3 regions of the Viridibacillus sp. NPDC096237 genome follow, and region 3 is predicted to be linked to each of the others. Evidence: riboswitches for the same ligand, from Rfam matches in the RefSeq annotation. Region 3 holds a riboswitch; each other region holds the start of a gene.
What was found. A riboswitch is a leader RNA that binds a small molecule or an ion and turns the genes downstream of it on or off. The one in region 3 is predicted to bind thiamine pyrophosphate.
Positions count from the first base shown of each region.

Region 1 (6,114 bases), on a different contig from region 3:
ATAAGAGCGTTTTCTCCTTTTTCTCTAAATTGAAAGAAGGTGATACCGCCGCGTAGAGCTTCTTCTAACACGATGAGTGGATCACGTTCTCCGACATTTTGACTTCCCATAATGAAATATAGTTGAAGTTGTTCTCTATTCAATGATTATAACTTCCTTTCGTGTCTTTTCTGAAAGCTCACGATAAGCCCAATGATTCGTCGGTCCATGGCCAGCACCCAATTGTTGTCCATTCGCTATAGCAGCTTGGATAAAATATTTCGCATCAATCACTGCATCCGAAGCGGTAAAGCCTTGAGCTAAGCGGGCTGCTATAGCAGCTGAAAATGTACAACCAGTGCCATGTGTGTCTTTCGTATGGATTCTTTCAGATCGCATAATGAAACGTTCGCCGTTTGCTGTTAAAAATAAATCTTCAGCATAACTTTTTGTATCACGGTGTCCACCCTTTAGGACAACGGCTTTAGCGCCCATTGTAATTAACTTCCTGGCAGCATTCTCTACATCATTATCTGATACAATCGTTAAACCTGTAAGCACTTCAGCCTCAGGAATATTAGGTGTAATAATGGTTGCAAGTGGTAGAAGCTCAGTTTTTAGAGTGTGTACTGCCTCATTTAATAAAAGTGAAGCCCCGCCTTTAGCAATCATGACGGGATCAATAACGAGCGGTGGTTGATCATAATCTTTTAATGTATCTGCTACATCGTGGATGATTTCTGCTGAAAAAAGCATACCTGTTTTAATAGCGCCCACCGGAAAGTCGTCGAGTATAGCTTTGATTTGGCTTACTACATTTTTAACTCCAACGGGATAAACGTCATGAACACCCAAAGTATTTTGTGAAGTTATAGCTGTAATCGCTGAAGTACCGAACGCACCAAGCTCTTGAAATGTTTTTAAATCTGCTTGAATTCCAGCACCACCACCGCTATCAGACCCTGCAATTGTCATAACAACGTTTCTTGTCATAATTGAACACCTTCATTTTCTACAATTATTATGTTGTCACGTAAATCTCCTGAACTAATAGAATATAAGTTGTTAATTAATTCAACTGCAAAAGTGCCAGGAGCAGCCGCTGTTTGTGCTGCCTTTTCTCCAACTTGTTTGTAAAATGATAGCGCACTCGCGGCTGCTTGCAAATGTTGTCCCTTTGAAACAGCAAGAAATGCACCAGTCACTGCGCTAAGTAAGCACCCAGAGCCTGTAATTAGTGGCATAAAGTCATGTCCACCTTCAATTTGAATTGTCGTTTGACCATCAGTTACCGTATCCTTAACCCCAGTGACTGCAACGATACAGTTATTTCGATTGGCAACTTCTTTAGCAATTAGTTGTACATCTATTTGCCCTTCGCCAGCATCGGCTCCTCTTGATTGCCATTCGACATTACCGATTGCAGCAAGTTCTCCTAAATTACAGCGAATAGCTGTAACTTTGATTTCCTTTAAAATAGTTGTCACCGATTGCATACGAAACTCACTAGCACCTACGCCAACTGGATCAAGGACAACCGGAATATTCTTTTTGTTGGCACTTTTGCCCGCTTCAATGATAGAAGATACAGTTCCTTGATCAAGTGTACCGATGTTAAGAACTGTACAGTCCGCTAGGGTAGCCATTTCAGCTACTTCTTCAATTCCTTCCGCCATCATAGGTGAAGCACCAAGTGCGAGGAGACCATTTGCTTGGAAATTGGCAACAACAATATTTGCAATATTGTGGATTAGCGGTTTTTCAACACGCAGCTTTTCTAGTAAATAATTTTTGTACATTATTTAGTAAGCTCCTTTTCGTATTGCCCAATTGTCCATTGTTGTTTCGTCCACGCCATTTCCCAAAAGTGCCATTCATAATAACTACTTTTACGGAAATGTTCTTTTAGCTGCTGAATGCGTGTAGGAGGTAAATCTTTAGCAAGGTCATTCATGCGATTAATTTGTTCCTCTACCAATTCTCCGAACCATTCAGATCCATATGTTTGAATCCATTTATCATAAATAGGATGATTAGGTTGTGAATCTTTTAGACGTTCCCCAATTTCATAGTAAAGCCAGTAACAAGGAAGTAGTGCAGCTAGAGTGTCGGCTAAATCACCGTTATTTGCTGTACGATACATATGAGAAACATATTCGTAAGCTGTTGGTGCTGGCTCAAATGATGCGAATTCTTCATCCGTGATTTCTAACATAGTAAAAAATTGCTCATGAAGTGACATTTCTGCAATACATGTTGATTCAGCATGTTTGGCAAAACGTTGTGTAGTATGTAAATCATTTGCCTTTACGGCTCCTAGTGCTTGCACTTTTGCGAAATGGGTTAAGTAATAAGCATCTTGTTGTACGTAATATTGGAAAATATCGAGTGGTAATGTACCTGCCGCAAGTGATTTTACAAATGGATGATGAAAGCTACCTTCCCATAAATCATTGCATTCTAGTCTTACTTCTTCACAAAATGTCATCTCTATGCACCCCAAGTTTTTTGTATTTTGAAAACAAAAAGCCGCCTCCTGATCTGTGTCAGTAGGCGGCAGACAATCATTTTCAATGAAACAAAATAGAATGATAGCGCCACTTCCCTCCGCTGGTATGAGCCAGATCAGGTTCCAAGGGTCCACAGTACTCTGCGTCTCAGCCAATTATATGACTCCCCTAGTGGTTAAAAAGCGATTTAGTTTTCAACAACAATATAACATAAACAATGGAATTAGCAAGGTGTAAATTAACCATAGTAAATAGATTGTAATAAATGGCATTATGACATAGCTATGAGCTTATTTCTATGTTAAGATACAACCTATCTCAATTTTTAAATTAGAAAGTAAGGTGAGCGGATGGACGTAACTGCAACAGCGAAGGGGCCAGAAGAGAAATTGAATTTATTTCATTTAACATGGCCGATATTTTTAGAAGTATTTCTATTTATGTTGATGGGGCTCGCTGATACATTTATGTTGAGCGCATTGTCAGATGATGCAGTATCAGGCGTCGGTGCCGCTAATCAATATATTCATATAGCAATATTGATTTTAGAAGTAATAGGAAATGGTGCATCGATTGTTGTTGCTCAATATTTAGGGTCTAAGCGTTATTTGGAAGCATCCAAAATTACAGCATTAGCTGTTTCGTTGAATTTAGTTATTGGCCTAATAATGAGTGTCGCTTTTGTTATTTTCTCAAAAAATATTATGATTGCAATGAATTTACAAGGTGATGTTCTTGAGTATGCTAGTAAATATTTATTTATTGTTGGAGGAGCTATTTTCCTACAAGCAATCATTAATTCATTAGCAGCGATTATTCGCGTGCATGGTTGGACGAAACAGACGATGTATGTGTCACTTGGAATGAATATCTTTCACGTGATAGGGAACTATGTTTTAATCTTTGGTAAATTGGGCTTTCCTGAACTAGGTGTGCAAGGTGCGGCCATTTCATCAGTTGTCAGTCGTATTTTGGCTCTATTAGTATTCTTTTGGTTATTGTATCAAGCACTAGATGTACGTATTAAATTGCAATACTACGTGTCATTATCAAAAGAATATATCAGTAAGATTTTGCAAATTGGTCTTCCCTCTGCATTTGAGCAGGTGATGTACCAAGGCTGTCAAATTGTCTTCTTATATTATGTGACGTATTTAGGAACAGAGTCACTAGCAGCTCGGCAATATGCGTATAATATTTCAATGTTCACCTATTTATTTGCCATAGCGATTGGAACGGGTACCGCAATAATGGTTGGTCGTTATGTTGGCGCTAATGAAAAGGATGCGGCTTATAAACAATTGTGGATTAGTTTGAAATGGGCGATATTATTTACAATAGTGATGGTCGCAGTAGTCGTTATTTTCCGCTATCCATTAATGCGTCTCTTTACTGATAATCCAGAGGTTATCAAAATAGGTGCGGCAGTGTTAGTGTGCAGCATTTTGCTAGAAACAGGGCGCACATTTAATATTACAATTATTAACTCGTTACGAGCATCAGGTGACGCTAAATATCCGTTAGTCATCGGTTTTTTCTCGATGGTTTGTATGAGCTTACCACTTGGTTATTTGTTTGTATTCCAATTAGATATGGGTTTAGTAGGCGTGTGGTTAGCAATTGCGGCAGATGAATGGTTCCGAGCTATCCTAGTTTTCTTTAGATGGAAAAGTCGCCGTTGGGAAAGATATGCTCTCGTTTCACCTGACAAAACGAAATAGTTTGATTGGATATTGTATATAGTTTGTAGTGAGAGAAAAGACGTTAGCATATTGATGCTAGCGCTTTTTTTATGGATTTTTGATGAGAGGGGTTAGCGCCAATTAAGAAGTTAGAGAGTTAATATTACAATTAGAATAAAAGTCCACACAAGATTGTACAGTTGTAAGTATAATAATTCCACAAGGGAAAAATAAAGTTCAAAACTACACGGTGATTTTTATAACAATCAGTATTCAATAATGAATTACTCAAGAAAGTGTGTAGTTTTTTTGTATAAAATAATTGTAAAAACATGCCTCTATTTAATGAAGGGGGGAGTAAGATGGAAATCGTATCAATGATTTTACACGGTTTATTAGCTGCTACATTTTTAATGGCAGGATTAGGGAAAGTAAGTGGCTCAAAAATGCACGTTGAAGGTTTTCAACATTGGCGCCTGCCACAATGGTTCCGTGTTACAACGGGATTGGTAGAATTAGTTGCTGCAATTTCATTAATTGTTGGATTCTGGATTAATGACTGGGCAACTTTCGGAGCAGCATTATTAGCAATTACAGCAATCGGTGGCGTTTTAACACATGTTCGTGTGAAAGATTCTATAAAAGAAACATTACCAATTATCGTACTAGGCTTGCTTGCATTTGGAGTATTATTTTTGAACTTATAGAAAAAGACTAAATCACTGATGGCTTAGAGTCATCAGTGTTTTTTGATTATAGGGGTTTTTCGTCAGACTCATTGATACGAACCGAAAGAATGTTAGAGCTCAGCCTACTACCTCTTCATATTTTATCCTTAGCCAATCATCGCTTAGTTTTGTATACTTGGGAAAGAAGATTAATGAACGAGGTGTTTGGCATGGCATTGCCGAGAAAAGTAGCGAGTGCGAATTATATGAGGGAGCGTCAAGGAATGTTTGCTTGCCCCGTTTGTGGGGATGAGATGATGGTGACTGAGGATTGTAGTATTGTTTGTGACAATCGACATTCTTTTGATATTGCAAAGCAAGGGTATGTGAATTTCATGACACATGCTGCGACTTCAATGTATGGGAAAGATTTATTTGAAGCGCGTAAGCAGGTTATCGAAAGTGGTTTGTATGCACAGATGCATAAAGCGCTTTGTGATTTACTGAAGCAGATGAATAGTAATGTTGTTGTATTAGATACGGGATGTGGAGAAGGGTCACATTTAGCAAGCATACAAAATAAATTCCAGGAGCAAGCTGATAAGAGTTTTGTTGGAGTAGGTATTGATATTGCAAAAGAAGGAATTATCGCAGCAGGGCGCAATTACGAAGACATGATTTGGTGTGTCGGCGACCTAGCAAAAAGTCCATATCAACAAACAAGTTTTAATGCGATTTTGAATATTTTATCACCTGCAAATTATACGGAGTTTAAGCGACTATTAAAGCCGAATGGAATGGTTATTAAAGTCGTGCCACAAAGTGGATATTTACAGCAATTACGCGCTATGTTTTTCGCGGATTCTGAAAAAGAATCCTATTCAAATGAACTTACAGTTGAACGATTCAAAGAGAATTTCAGTGAAGTAGAGATAAAGCGTATAACACAAACTATAGCAATAGATCAAGAATTGGTGCCTCTATTAATGCATATGACACCGATGGGCTGGCATCAAAAAAATAATGATACAGTTATAAATTTAACTGAAATTACGATTGATTTAGATATATTAGTTGGAAAAATATAAGATAGTCCTCCGCATTTGGCGGGGGACATTTTTTATTTAGAAACTTTTTCCTTATCTTATCCGTATTGAATAAAGAAGGAGTGATTTGATGTATTTAAAAATTGAAGCGCCACAGCGAAGTATTTCGAAAGAGGCTGTAAAGGTTTGGCGTATAACTGAGACGCTAGCAAATGCCGGAATTCTTACA
Region 1 covers NZ_JBNNTI010000010.1:84,844-90,957, forward strand. Annotated here, with positions in the region: gene thiE (thiamine phosphate synthase) at 1-143, opposite strand, end outside; gene thiD (bifunctional hydroxymethylpyrimidine kinase/phosphomethylpyrimidine kinase) at 136-972, opposite strand; gene thiM (hydroxyethylthiazole kinase) at 969-1,778, opposite strand; gene tenA (thiaminase II) at 1,778-2,467, opposite strand; TPP riboswitch at 2,565-2,669, opposite strand; gene ACQKMD_RS08450 (MATE family efflux transporter) at 2,840-4,210, shown strand; gene ACQKMD_RS08455 (DoxX family protein) at 4,534-4,878, shown strand; gene ACQKMD_RS08460 (putative RNA methyltransferase) at 5,052-5,927, shown strand; gene ACQKMD_RS08465 (PH domain-containing protein) at 6,016-6,114, shown strand, end outside.
Region 1: another riboswitch for thiamine pyrophosphate. It lies ahead of tenA (thiaminase II); the one in region 3 lies ahead of thiT (energy-coupled thiamine transporter ThiT).

Region 2 (6,114 bases), on a different contig from region 3:
GAGGGCAGCATTGGAATCAAGGTAACAATTGGAACATGGGTCAAAACTGGCATCCAGGTCATCAATGGAATCAGTGGAATCAATGGCAACCATGGAATCCCTGGAGTCCTTGGCAACAATGGCAGCCATGGAGTCCGTGGCATCCGTGGCACCCTATTCAACACGGTCACCGTTGGTAATAAAAAAATAGAACGAGTATAGTCGCACACATACACTTAAATTTCACACAAATTAAATGACTACAAAGCATCCCCTGATTCTATTGAGTCAGGGGATATTATTATGCTCCAAAGGTAAAACAAACACATTTAAAGCGCAAGGGAGATGCAAATCATCTAAACGAAGCATGCATATAATAGATTAAAAGGTGGGGTGAATATTGGAGGAATATACAAATATACTGAGGGGATTTTTGCCTCCAACTGCAACTATTTTAGAATTGCAACAACCTGAGAAAAGGCAGGCAATACTACTAGCAGATATAGATGGGGATCATAAAGAAGAGCTAATAGGAGCATACAACCATCAAGGTCAAAATTATATTATGATATTAAAAAACAACAATAATCAGTGGATTCCAATAGCAGACATCAAAGGAAGCGGATATGGAATAACGAATTTAGTAGCTGTACCACTCATCAATACAAGTGTGAATACCTTAATTGTAGGTTGGCAAATAGGTAGTATATGGTCCAAATTAGATCTACTACAATGGACAAATAAAGGTTTTGTCCATATACACACAAATAATATGGTCTATAGTAAATTACAAGTAGAGGATATGCCGAGTACTAAAGGTTCGGATGGTAAATATGAGTTAGCAATATGGGTTCACGATACGGGTGAGGCATATAAAATAGCTGTCTATCGTTTTAATGGAAATAGCCTTGTAAAGGCAATGGATGTTTACCCATATTATTTTAAAAAGGTAGAAGAATATTATAAGAATCTATTGAAGAATAATGACTATCCTTTTTATTGGTATTATTTAGCGGATGCTCAAATGAAATCAGGAGATTTAGAACAGGCGCTCATTTCACTTGATAAAACGCTGTCATTTAATGCACCATACCCATCTAAAGAAACTCTACTAGAAAAAAGAAAACAAATTATGTATAAGTTGAAGCAACATCATGTGATGGCTCAAACCGTCATAGATAAAAAAAGTGGCGATGTTACGGGTGATGGCTTAATTGATACAATTCTTCTTACTGGTGAGAAAACCGCAGGAAGTCCATATTTGAAGAATATTACCCTTGTGATTTTTAATGAAAAAACAAATTTTTACGAACAAATTCCATTGAAAGAAAATGCGGGTTATAACCCCACCATATCGCTCGGGGATTATACAGGAGATCATGTAGATGACATATTGGTAGTCATAGATTCAGGCGGAAGTGGTGGCATAATATTTGCGTATATATTTACATATGTGAATGGACAAATGAGCCAAGTATTTGACTCGGAAGCATATAATGAACTTTCAAAATACGAAGTTAATTATCTGGATCATTACAAAGTGAGCGTTACTAGCTCCTATCCAAAGAAAAAATATATCTTAGATTTAACGTATAAAGGAAAAGAATATTTGTCTGAAATTTATAATATAGATGGTACCCTTAAAGAACCAATTCAAGGCTGGGTTGATCCGATTGGCGGACTCTATCCTATTGATTATGCTAGAGATGGCAACTACGAATTTTTGGCTTATCAAGAAATCGCGGGTAGATACCATGCCGACGGATTAGGATATGTGGAAACTGTATTGAAATGGAATGGACATGAATTCGTTCCAGATCGCCAAACCGTATCGATTTTCGGTGAAGATTTGCTGGCGAAGTAATTGGTATTTATGTTAATACATCTTCATCTATTAATAAAACAAATAGTAATTTTGAGAGTACAGAAGACGTGAATATTCTGCTAAATAACAATGGAGTGAGTTAGTGCAACAATCACTCGAGTTAGTACAACAATGAAGCAAGATAACGCAACAATCACCAGAATTAACGCAACAATCACCTCAAATAGCGCAACAATCCACTAATCCATAGCCATCACTTCCAAATAAATATTGGAAACTTTTGTTTTTTTGATATTAGAGAGTACAGAAGACGTGAATATTCTGCTAAATAACAATGGAGTGAGTTAGCGCAACAATCACTCGAGTTAGTGCAACAATCAAGCAAGATAGCGCAACAATCACCAGAATTAACGCAACAATCACCTCAAATAGCGCAACAATCCACCAATCCACCAATTCACAGCCATCACTTCCAAATAAATATTGGATTCTTTTGTTTTTTTGATATAATAGGTGAGAAAGTTAAGTTCATATGTGCAAGAATGTGGGGGGGCTGGTGTTGCCAGCTGAGAATGTATCCGATAGATGCTGACCCTTAGAACCTGATCTGGTTAACACCAGCGGAGGGAACATCAGCTAAAATCTTGAGTATCATTGTATTTTAGAATGTATGTTAACGTCCGGAATAGTTCCGGGCGTTTTTCTTTTTGCATGGAACTTGTCAAAATAATATAGATGGAGGCAAGGGAAATGAAAAAATGTATGTTGCTCATTGTAGCATTATTGGCTTTAATAGGTTGCCAATCAAATGAGTCAAAAGGAAATGAAAAAGATTCAAAAAATGCATTAACAAAAGTAACTGTAGTTTTAGATTGGACACCAAATACAAATCATACAGGGTTGTATGTAGCGCAAGAACAAGATTTTTTTAAAGAGCAAGGATTAGATGTAGAAATAATTCAACCAGGTGAAACAGGAGCAGCTCAACTAATAGCTTCAGGTAAAGCCGAATTCGGTATTTCAGCGCAAGAATCGATTACACAAGCAAGAGTTCAAGGAGTTCCACTGGTGTCAATCGCAGCGATTATTCAGCATAATACATCTGGGTTCGCATCCCCGATAGACAAAAATATTAAATCACCAAAAGATTTTGAAGGTAAAACTTACGGTGGATGGGGTTCCCCAATCGAAAAGGCAGTGCTCGATTCTCTTATGAAAATCGAAAAAGCAGATAGTAAGAAGCTAGACATTATTAATGCTGGAGATGCTGACTTCTTTACAATGGTCAAAAAAGATGTAGATTTTGCATGGATTTACTACGCATGGACAGGTGTTGAAGCGGAACTGCGTGGAGAAAAATTAAATATGCTCTACTTAACAGACTATAGTGACAAACTAGATTACTACACTCCGGTCCTAACAACTAACGAAAAAATGATACAGAGCAATCCAGAAACGGTGAAAGCATTCACTAAAGCAACTTCGAAAGGATATGAATTTGCTATAAAAGATCCAGAAGCCGCTGCTGATATCTTACTAAAAGAGGCCCCAGAATTAGATGCAGAACTAGTTAAGGAGAGCCAAAAATGGCTAGCTGACAAATATCAAGATGATGCAAAACAATGGGGAGAGCAGAAGCTTGAAATTTGGGAGAACTATGCAAAATGGATGAGTGAAAATAACGTATTAGAAGGAAAATTCGATCCTGAAAAAGCGTTCACAAACGAATTTTTACCACAATAAGGAGGAGAAAGAAATGGCTAATTCATTAATCAGTGTACAAATCATTCCAAAAACAAAAACATACGAGGATGTTATTCCTTTTGTAGATGCAGCGATCAAAATTATCGACGATGCTGGTGTGAACTATGAAGTACATCCACTTGAAACAACAATGGAAGGTGAACTTTCTGAACTACTAGAAATTATCCAAAAAATGAACGAAAAAATGATCGAACTTGGTAGCGTAAATGTTATTACACAAGTGAAAATACTTTATCAACCAACGGGTATCACACTTGGGACTTTAACGGAGAAATACAAATAATGAAATGGATTCGTGAAAAAGGAGGAGCGATTTTTCTGCTCCTTTTCATTTTATGTTGTTGGGAACTAGTAGTTAGATTAAAAGAAGTTCCGGGCTGGTTGCTACCTGCTCCGACAGCTATTTTTTCTGAAGCAGTCAAAGCGATCCCTACATTTTCAACTGATATTTTTGCTACAACTCAGTTAGCGATTTTAGGACTTACAATTGGAAGCTTTGTAGGGTTTATCATAGCGGTATCTCTACATATGTTGCCGAAAGTTCAAAAGCTTGTATATCCGTTACTTATTCTATCGCAAAATATTCCAATCATTGTTTTAGCACCTCTTCTAATTATTTGGTTCGGCTTTGGTTTATTGCCAAAACTGATCATTATAGGTTTAGTCTGCTTTTTCCCAATAGTTGTAGCTGCCTTAGATGGCTTTAAAAATACAGCTCCAGAGCTCAAATACTATATGGAAATGGCTGGAGCATCGAAAAGCCAATTATTTTGGAAGCTAGAATTACCACATTCACTTCCTACATTATTTTCTGGGCTGAAAATCGCAGCGACTTATAGTGTCATGGGGGCAGTTATATCTGAATGGTTAGGTGCCAAAAAGGGGATTGGTGTATACATGACTTTATCTCAGTCTTCGTTCCGTACAGATCGTGTGTTTGTAGCTATTTTCACCATCATGCTTTTAAGTGTCCTCGTATTTGGTTTGCTACGGTTGATTGAAAGAAGAGTAATTAAAGGCAAACTAGAGAGGTGAATTCAATGTTACTTAAAATGGATCATATTGAAAAGGCTTATGGAACAACTCAAGTTTTACATGATATTTCCATACATGTAGAAGATGGTGAATTTGTTGCATTACTCGGACCTTCTGGGAGTGGCAAGAGCACGATTTTCAACTTAATTGGAGGAATTGCTACACCAGATGAAGGGACTCTTTCTTTAAATGACAAAATCATTCATGGCCAAAAAGGGTTAATCGGCTATATGCCTCAGCAACCTTCACTGTTCCCTTGGAGAACTGTCATAGAAAATGTCGTACTTATGCAAGAGTTATCCGGTAAACCAAATTACGAAGAAGCGAGTGCATGGCTAGAGAAAGTTGGATTACGAGATTTTCAGAATGCCTACCCAATAGAATTATCAGGTGGTATGAAGCAACGAGTGGCTTTTATAAGAGCGTTACTCAGTAAACAAAAATTATTATGTCTAGATGAACCATTTTCAGCTTTAGATGAATTTACAAGAATTGAAATGCAAAAATGGCTCCTTTCTGTATGGGAAGAGAATCGAAAATCCGTACTATTTGTCACCCATAGTATTGAAGAAGCAATTTTTTTAGCGGATCGAATTTATATACTAACGAAGCGCCCTGCTACTATAAAAGAAGAGATAAAAGTTCCTTTTGTAAGGCCGAGAGAAGAGAGCCTCATAAATTCAAATGAATTCTTCCAACTCAAACAGAAACTTTTTAATATGTTGAAGGATGAAATTGAGGTAGGTGAGTAAAATTGATGATTGATGCTCATATCCATTTTGATCAATATAGCGAAGAGCAGCGAGAAATACTATTAACCGAAATGGCTCAATTTAATGTAACACATCTAATAGCAGTATCTACTCACTTAGCATCGAGTATGGTCAATTTAAAATTAGCCCAACATGATAAGCGGATTCTTCCTGCATTTGGCTTTCATCCTGAACAAGTAATGTTAGAGGATAGAGAGCAAGTTCAATTGTTTGAATGGATGAGAGGACATATCGAAGAGATGGTTGCAATTGGTGAAGTTGGTCTACCTTATTATTTAAAGCAAGAAAAAGAACTCCCATATCAACCATATATAAACTTACTTGAAAAGTTCATTGCACTTGCAGCTGAGATGGATAAACCGATTATTTTGCATGCTGTTTATGAAGATGCACACACAGTTTGTGATTTATTAGAAAAATACAAAGTAACCGCCGCGCATTTTCATTGGTTTAAAGGGGATATACATGTAGTTAAACGAATGATTGCAAATGGGTATTTCATCTCTATAACACCAGATGTATTGTATGAAAAGGAAATTCAGCAGCTCGTAAAGGAATATCCTTTAGAGCAAATGATGGTAGAAACAGATGGACCTTGGCCATTTAAAGGGATTTTCTCGGGTAAAATGACACATCCAATCATGATAAGAGCTTCTATTGAAAAGATTGCTACGATTAAACAGCTATCATTTGAAGAAGTTTCTACTACCTTATATGAAAATACACAGAAGTTTTATC
Region 2 covers NZ_JBNNTI010000034.1:11,189-17,302, reverse strand. Annotated here, with positions in the region: gene ACQKMD_RS16455 (hypothetical protein) at 1-179, shown strand, start outside; gene ACQKMD_RS16450 (hypothetical protein) at 380-1,843, shown strand; TPP riboswitch at 2,341-2,450, shown strand; gene ACQKMD_RS16445 (ABC transporter substrate-binding protein) at 2,555-3,547, shown strand; gene ACQKMD_RS16440 (thiamine-binding protein) at 3,561-3,851, shown strand; gene ACQKMD_RS16435 (ABC transporter permease) at 3,851-4,603, shown strand; gene ACQKMD_RS16430 (ABC transporter ATP-binding protein) at 4,609-5,355, shown strand; gene ACQKMD_RS16425 (TatD family hydrolase) at 5,361-6,114, shown strand, end outside.
Region 2: another riboswitch for thiamine pyrophosphate. It lies ahead of ACQKMD_RS16445 (ABC transporter substrate-binding protein); the one in region 3 lies ahead of thiT (energy-coupled thiamine transporter ThiT).

Region 3 (6,114 bases):
AGATAATACTCGATTATTATCCAGCACAAGCACCTCCATTCATATTATTATTTACGCTACAGCGCCCAAAAAGATTCAACTTAATGCATGTCTTTTTATTATATCTGCGAAATGGTATATAGATTATATAGATGAAATACTGATATATTCAGAAGGACCATGCCAATCTGCTCCGTCTGGTCCGAATTTGATTGCTGCTACGCCATCTGCTGCATAAAATCTAGTATCAGTAGAGCCGTTTGTCCAACTAGCATGGCCTTCTTGTCACAAACTTCAGCATTTGTTGTAACTGCAAGGAGCAATACTGTGAATAATGATTTCAACTTGGATTGTTTCGTCATCGAGAAATTTTTTTAATATCTTTTAGAATACCTTCTGCTAATTGTCCACGCATCGGAAATCGTAACGTACATTGCACGGATCTGGGACGATATTAAAACGTTCTTCTGCTTGTATTGTAGCCAAATTAATCGATGGAGAGTCATAAAAAGCAATACGGGCATTTTTATTGGTGATTCTAGCAGTTTTGAGTGGAAGTGCATGGCTTGTAAAATAGCATTTATCCCATCCAAAGTGCGACTACCATTGTGATGCTTTACTTTTGAATTAAAGTTCGAATTGTAAAATGCCTTTTGCTTGTAATCCAATTTGCAGACGTGTCGGTTCACCATAAATAACAAATTGGCCATTATCCCCATTAGGAGTTAAGCCATCCTAATGTATTTTCACCTCCAGTTTCTTCGTCTGTCACCAGATGGAGTTGAAGGCGTCTAGGCAGCTTATCAGCTGATTTAGATAGCTCAACAAAGCTGACTATCATCGCCGCCGCAACTCCGGCTTTCATATCAGTAGCTCCACGCCCGTATAAAAGGTCATCATCTACAGTGGGAAATTATATTTGTTTTTGGCAGAGAGTTCTTTAACATTTTAGAGTAATCTATTGAAAAATAAGAATCGTTTGAGTACAATAGGGGAGTTCGATAATTACAATTAAATGATGTATTTACCACAAGGGGAGCCGAAATGGTCGGCTGAGAGTGAACCCAAAGTTCTAACCCTTTGAACCTGTAAGTTAATGCTTGCGTAGGAATGTGGATAGAAATCGACATATAACCGATGTCAGGACCTGTCCTGATGTCGTTTTTTTGTTGCCGAAAGTTTTACTATCTAGAGCTCATTTACAAATGAGATACGTTTTAGGTCTTGTGTGTTCTACATCAGAACTACGGGAGGATGTTTATTGTGAATAAAAAGAGATTATTGTTTTTAATCGAGATTGCAATTTTTGCTACAATCGGTTTAATTTTGGATCAGTTGTCATTTAAGCTATGGGCTCAAGGTGGTTCTATAAGTCTTGTTATGGTACCGATTGTATTAATGGCATTTCGTTGGGGTGTATCAGGTGGTTTGATTACGGGATTTTTAGTTGGTTTATTGCAAGTGTCGATGGGTGCCTCAATTTTTACACCTGTTCAAGGATTTATCGATTATTTTATAGCATTTACTGTAGTCGGTTTAGCTGGTGTTGTGAGACATCTAGTGTTTGCGGCAAGTAAGCAATTAAACAAAAAAGAAATCACTTTGTATATTGTACTAGGTACTACTCTTGGAGGGTTATTGAGATATGTGGCACATACTACAGCAGGGGTTGTATTCTTTAGTAAATATGCAGGTGATCAAAATGTTTATTTGTATTCTATAATTTATAATGGTACGTATATGTTGCCAGCTACTATACTAACAGCCGTTGTAGCGGTATTATTATTTACTTCAGCACCTCGTTTATTACAACAAAAAAATTGATACAAAAAAGAGGATTCCTTATAGATGGAGTCCTCTTTTAGTACTTTCAGTAACAAAATTTCATATATTAATATAAGAACTAAACGAAACTTTTCTAAATATATAGACATTTGAAATGGAGAGATACTCGAATTTCATGTTCTTCATTTTGCGAAAAAAGTGTTATAGTAGAGAGTAGACATATGAGAAGAAGGGATCGTATAAAATGATAGCTATAACTCAAGAGGAAATTGCAGCATTGAAAAAAGCTGGACGTGTAATGGCCCAAATCCGTGAAACGATGAAGGCTGCAACAAAGCCAGGAATTACAACAAAAGAATTAGATGAAATTGGTGGCCGTTTATTTGAAGAAAATGGAGCCGTTTCAGGACCTAAAAGTGAATATGATTTTCCGGGATATACATGTATAAGTGTGAACGAACAAGTTGCACACGGCATTCCAGGGAACCTTACATTAAAAGAGGGAGACCTTATTAATATCGATGTTTCAGGTCATGTTGATGGCTACTTTGCAGATACAGGTGTGTCATTTGTTGTAGGTGGTGGATCTTATCCAGAAATCGATAAACTTTGCCAAGTTGCAGAAAGTGCATTTGATCGTGCGATGACGAAAGTAAAACCAGGTGCCCGTTTAAATCAAATCGGTAAAGCTGTAGAACGTGAAGCGAAAGCAAATGGCTTAGCGGTTATTATGAACTTAACTGGGCATGGCATTGGGCGTTCACTTCATGAAGATCCACAACATGTATTGAACTATTTTGATGCATGGGATCGTACAATTTTAAAAGAAGGAATGGTTTTAGCTGTTGAACCGTTCATCTCACAAAAAGCAGAACACATCGTTGAGTCAGGTGATGGTTGGACATTTATAACGCCTGATAAATCACTAGTTGCACAATATGAACATACAATCATCGTAACAGATGGTGAACCGATTATTACAACTAAATTAGATTAAAATATTGAAAAGGCCTCCCTTGAAATTTCATCAAGGAAGGCCTTTTTGTTATACAGTTATTTAGAAGGCTTTTGTTTTTTTATAAATAATATTCCTGCCAATAAGACACCACTTAAAAAAAGGGCAGCAGTCGTTACGAGTAATTCCTCAAATCCATTTTTTATCGCAACTCCAATATAAGCCCAAATGAAGACGGTAGGAAAGTTAATATCGAAATAGTGGAAACGCATATGAAGTGCAATAGCGGTACCTAGAGTGAGCATAATAACAGCCCATAAAGGATCACTTAATCCTAAGCCACTCCAATGGTTATACGTTAGTACGAAAGCGATATTTTTTATTGTTGCTACGCAAATCCAAGCAAAGTAAATAGAGATCGGTATGCGTTTTGACCATGCTTGTTCATCGTTACTATATGAGAAATATAGAAGTGCTAGACAAGCTAATAATAATAGCATTACGATAACTGAAATTTGGAAGTAGTTATAATGCCACAGGAAAATCCAAAAAATATTAAGTAATGAACTGGCTGTAAATAACAGCGTTTGTTGAATAGATATCGTGTTCTCTCTCTGGTAATTGTACCAATGTTTGTAAATCCAGTAAGCTAAAATTATGTATATAAAGCCCCAAATACTAAAAACATATCGTGCTGGAGTGAAAAGAACCGTATAACTTTCGGAGATGTCGCCAGTAGTTTGACCGTTTAGTGGAAGAATATTAGCAGCTAAGTTTACAGTTACCATTGCAATATAAGCAATAGTAATAATTAGTAATCTCCCCAATAAAATCTCCTCCTTCATGTTGAGATTAATATAAAATCCTAAATTTCGTTGCAGTCTGAAGTAGAAAAATATCTTGTTAGCAATTGCGTAAATATACAAATAATCACTACCAATTATAGTGCGTATGTATAAAGTATACATTTGATTAGTTAGAACAACAAATATCATTTCAGAACAATTTGCTGTAAAATACTACTATAAAAGTAAAAGGAGTGTTTAAAGTGAGTAAACGCATTGAAGATATGAAATTAGACAAACATCTAAACGATAAGCCTTCCTACAAAAAGGAACTAAAAAAACTACAATTTGAATTGTTAAATATTCAACAGTTCTTATTCAATCATGATATTGGGCTCGTATTAGCATTTGAAGGAATGGACGCAGCTGGTAAAGGTGGCGCCATTAAACGTTTAACACAACGACTGGATCCTCGTGGATATATCGTTCATCCAATTGCCGCACCGCAACCCTTCGAGCTGAAATATAACTATCTACATCGCTTTTGGACGCGCCTACCTTACAAAGGCCAAATTGGTATTTTTGATCGTACATGGTACGGACGTGTACTAGTAGAACGTATTGAAGGCTTTGCTAAAAAAGAAGAATGGCAACGTGCCTACGAAGAAATTAACCAATTTGAAAAACTACTTACAGATGATAACTATATCGTAGCAAAATTCTGGATTCAAGTGTCAAATGAAGAACAATTAAATCGATTTAAAGAACGACAAGAAAATCCTTATAAAAAATGGAAGCTAACGGATGAAGATTGGCGAAATCGTGACAAATGGCCAATTTATGTTGAGGCAGCAAATGATATGTTTGAGAAGACTGATAAACCACAAGCACCATGGATTTTAATATCAGGTGATGATAAAAAATACGCACGTATTCAAGTTCTAAAAGAAGTAATCGCACATGTTACAAAGGAATGTGAACTTAGAGGTTTACAAATTACTGATCCATTAGAAACTATTAGCGAAGAAGTATAACTATTTCGTGTCTAGAAGCATTATACTAATATGTAATCTATTTTAGTAATGGAGGCTTGAATATGACAAAACAACAATATCCAGAAGTATGGGATTTAGAGTCTATATTTGCTGGGGGTAGCAATTCAAAAGAGCTAAGAGTACAGTTAGACGAAATTCCAGTTGAATTAGAAATATTACAAAAAGCCGTTTCAAGTATTATAGTAGAAGATGCAAGATCCATTTTAGATGTTCTAGAATTAATGAAAGAAGTATATGTTAATATAGGGCAAATTGGTTCATTTATCTCGTGTTTACAAGCACAAGATATGACAGACAAAAAAGCTTCCCTATTGCGAGGCGAAATTTCATCACTAGCTGCAAGTTTTGCACCAATTAAATTGCAATTTCAGCAAGTGCTAAGTGGTATAGAAGAAAAAATATGGACAGCGCTACTAGCTACTGAAGAGCTATCACAATTCAAATTCACCTTAAATGAATGGCGAGATGAAACTAAATTAAAACTTTCTGAGCAAGAAGAGAACATAATTTCTGCATTAAAGGTTGATGGTTATAATGCTTGGGGAGAAATGTATGATCTATTGATTAGTGATATTAAAATTCCTTTTATAATTGATGGTGAAGAAAAAGAACTATCTGTAGGTCAAGCAAATAACTTAAGTTCACATCCGGATGCGGCAGTACGTCAAGCTGCTTATGAAGCTCTTGAAAAAACATGGACTGAAAAAGAGGAATTCTTTGCAAAAACGTTGAATCATATAGCAGGGTTCCGGTTAGCTACATACAAAAAAAGAGGTTGGGATTCGGTATTACAAGAGCCACTTCAAACTAACCGTATGCAGCCTAAAACAATTGATGCTATGTGGGGTGCAATTATAGATCATAAAGCACCTTTCGCAGAATATTTAAAGCGTAAAGCAGAGCTATTAAATACGAGTACAATAGATTGGTTCAACTTAGATGCTCCAATTACTGCATCAACTGAGACGATTTCTTATCAAGAAGGCGCAGCATTTGTTATCAAAAATTTCGGACGATTTGGCAAAAAGCTAGAAGCCTTTGCTACAAATGCAATTGAAAATGGCTGGGTTGAAGCTGAAAACCGCCCAAATAAACGTCCGGGTGGATTTTGTACCGGATTACCATTAACGAAGGAATCGCGTATTTTCATGACTTATAGTGGTACTATGTCTAATGTTGCAACATTAGCACATGAACTTGGTCATGCATTCCATTCGTATGCATTACGTCCTATTCATACTTTGAATACTAGCTATGCAATGGGTGTGGCAGAAACAGCTTCTACATTTGCTGAAATGATTGTTGCAGATGCAGCTGTTCAAGAAGCAAAATCAGAAGATGAAAAAATAGCATTACTTGAAGATAAAATTCAACGCAGTGTAGCATTTTTCATGAATATTCATGCTCGATTCTTATTTGAAACACGTTTTTATGAAGAACGTGAGTCAGGAATTGTACCAGCTCAACGCTTGAATGAAATAATGGAAGAGGCACAGAAGGAAGCTTATGCAGGTGCGCTAAATGTTGCTCATCCACATTTCTGGGTTTCAAAATT
Region 3 covers NZ_JBNNTI010000004.1:43,616-49,729, reverse strand. Annotated here, with positions in the region: gene ACQKMD_RS04840 (hypothetical protein) at 198-341, opposite strand; partial or broken gene ACQKMD_RS04835 (M20/M25/M40 family metallo-hydrolase) at 698-874, opposite strand; TPP riboswitch at 1,002-1,107, shown strand; gene thiT (energy-coupled thiamine transporter ThiT) at 1,243-1,803, shown strand; gene map (type I methionyl aminopeptidase) at 2,009-2,761, shown strand; gene ACQKMD_RS04820 (tryptophan-rich sensory protein) at 2,818-3,546, opposite strand; gene ACQKMD_RS04815 (polyphosphate kinase 2 family protein) at 3,789-4,538, shown strand; gene ACQKMD_RS04810 (M3 family oligoendopeptidase) at 4,601-6,114, shown strand, end outside.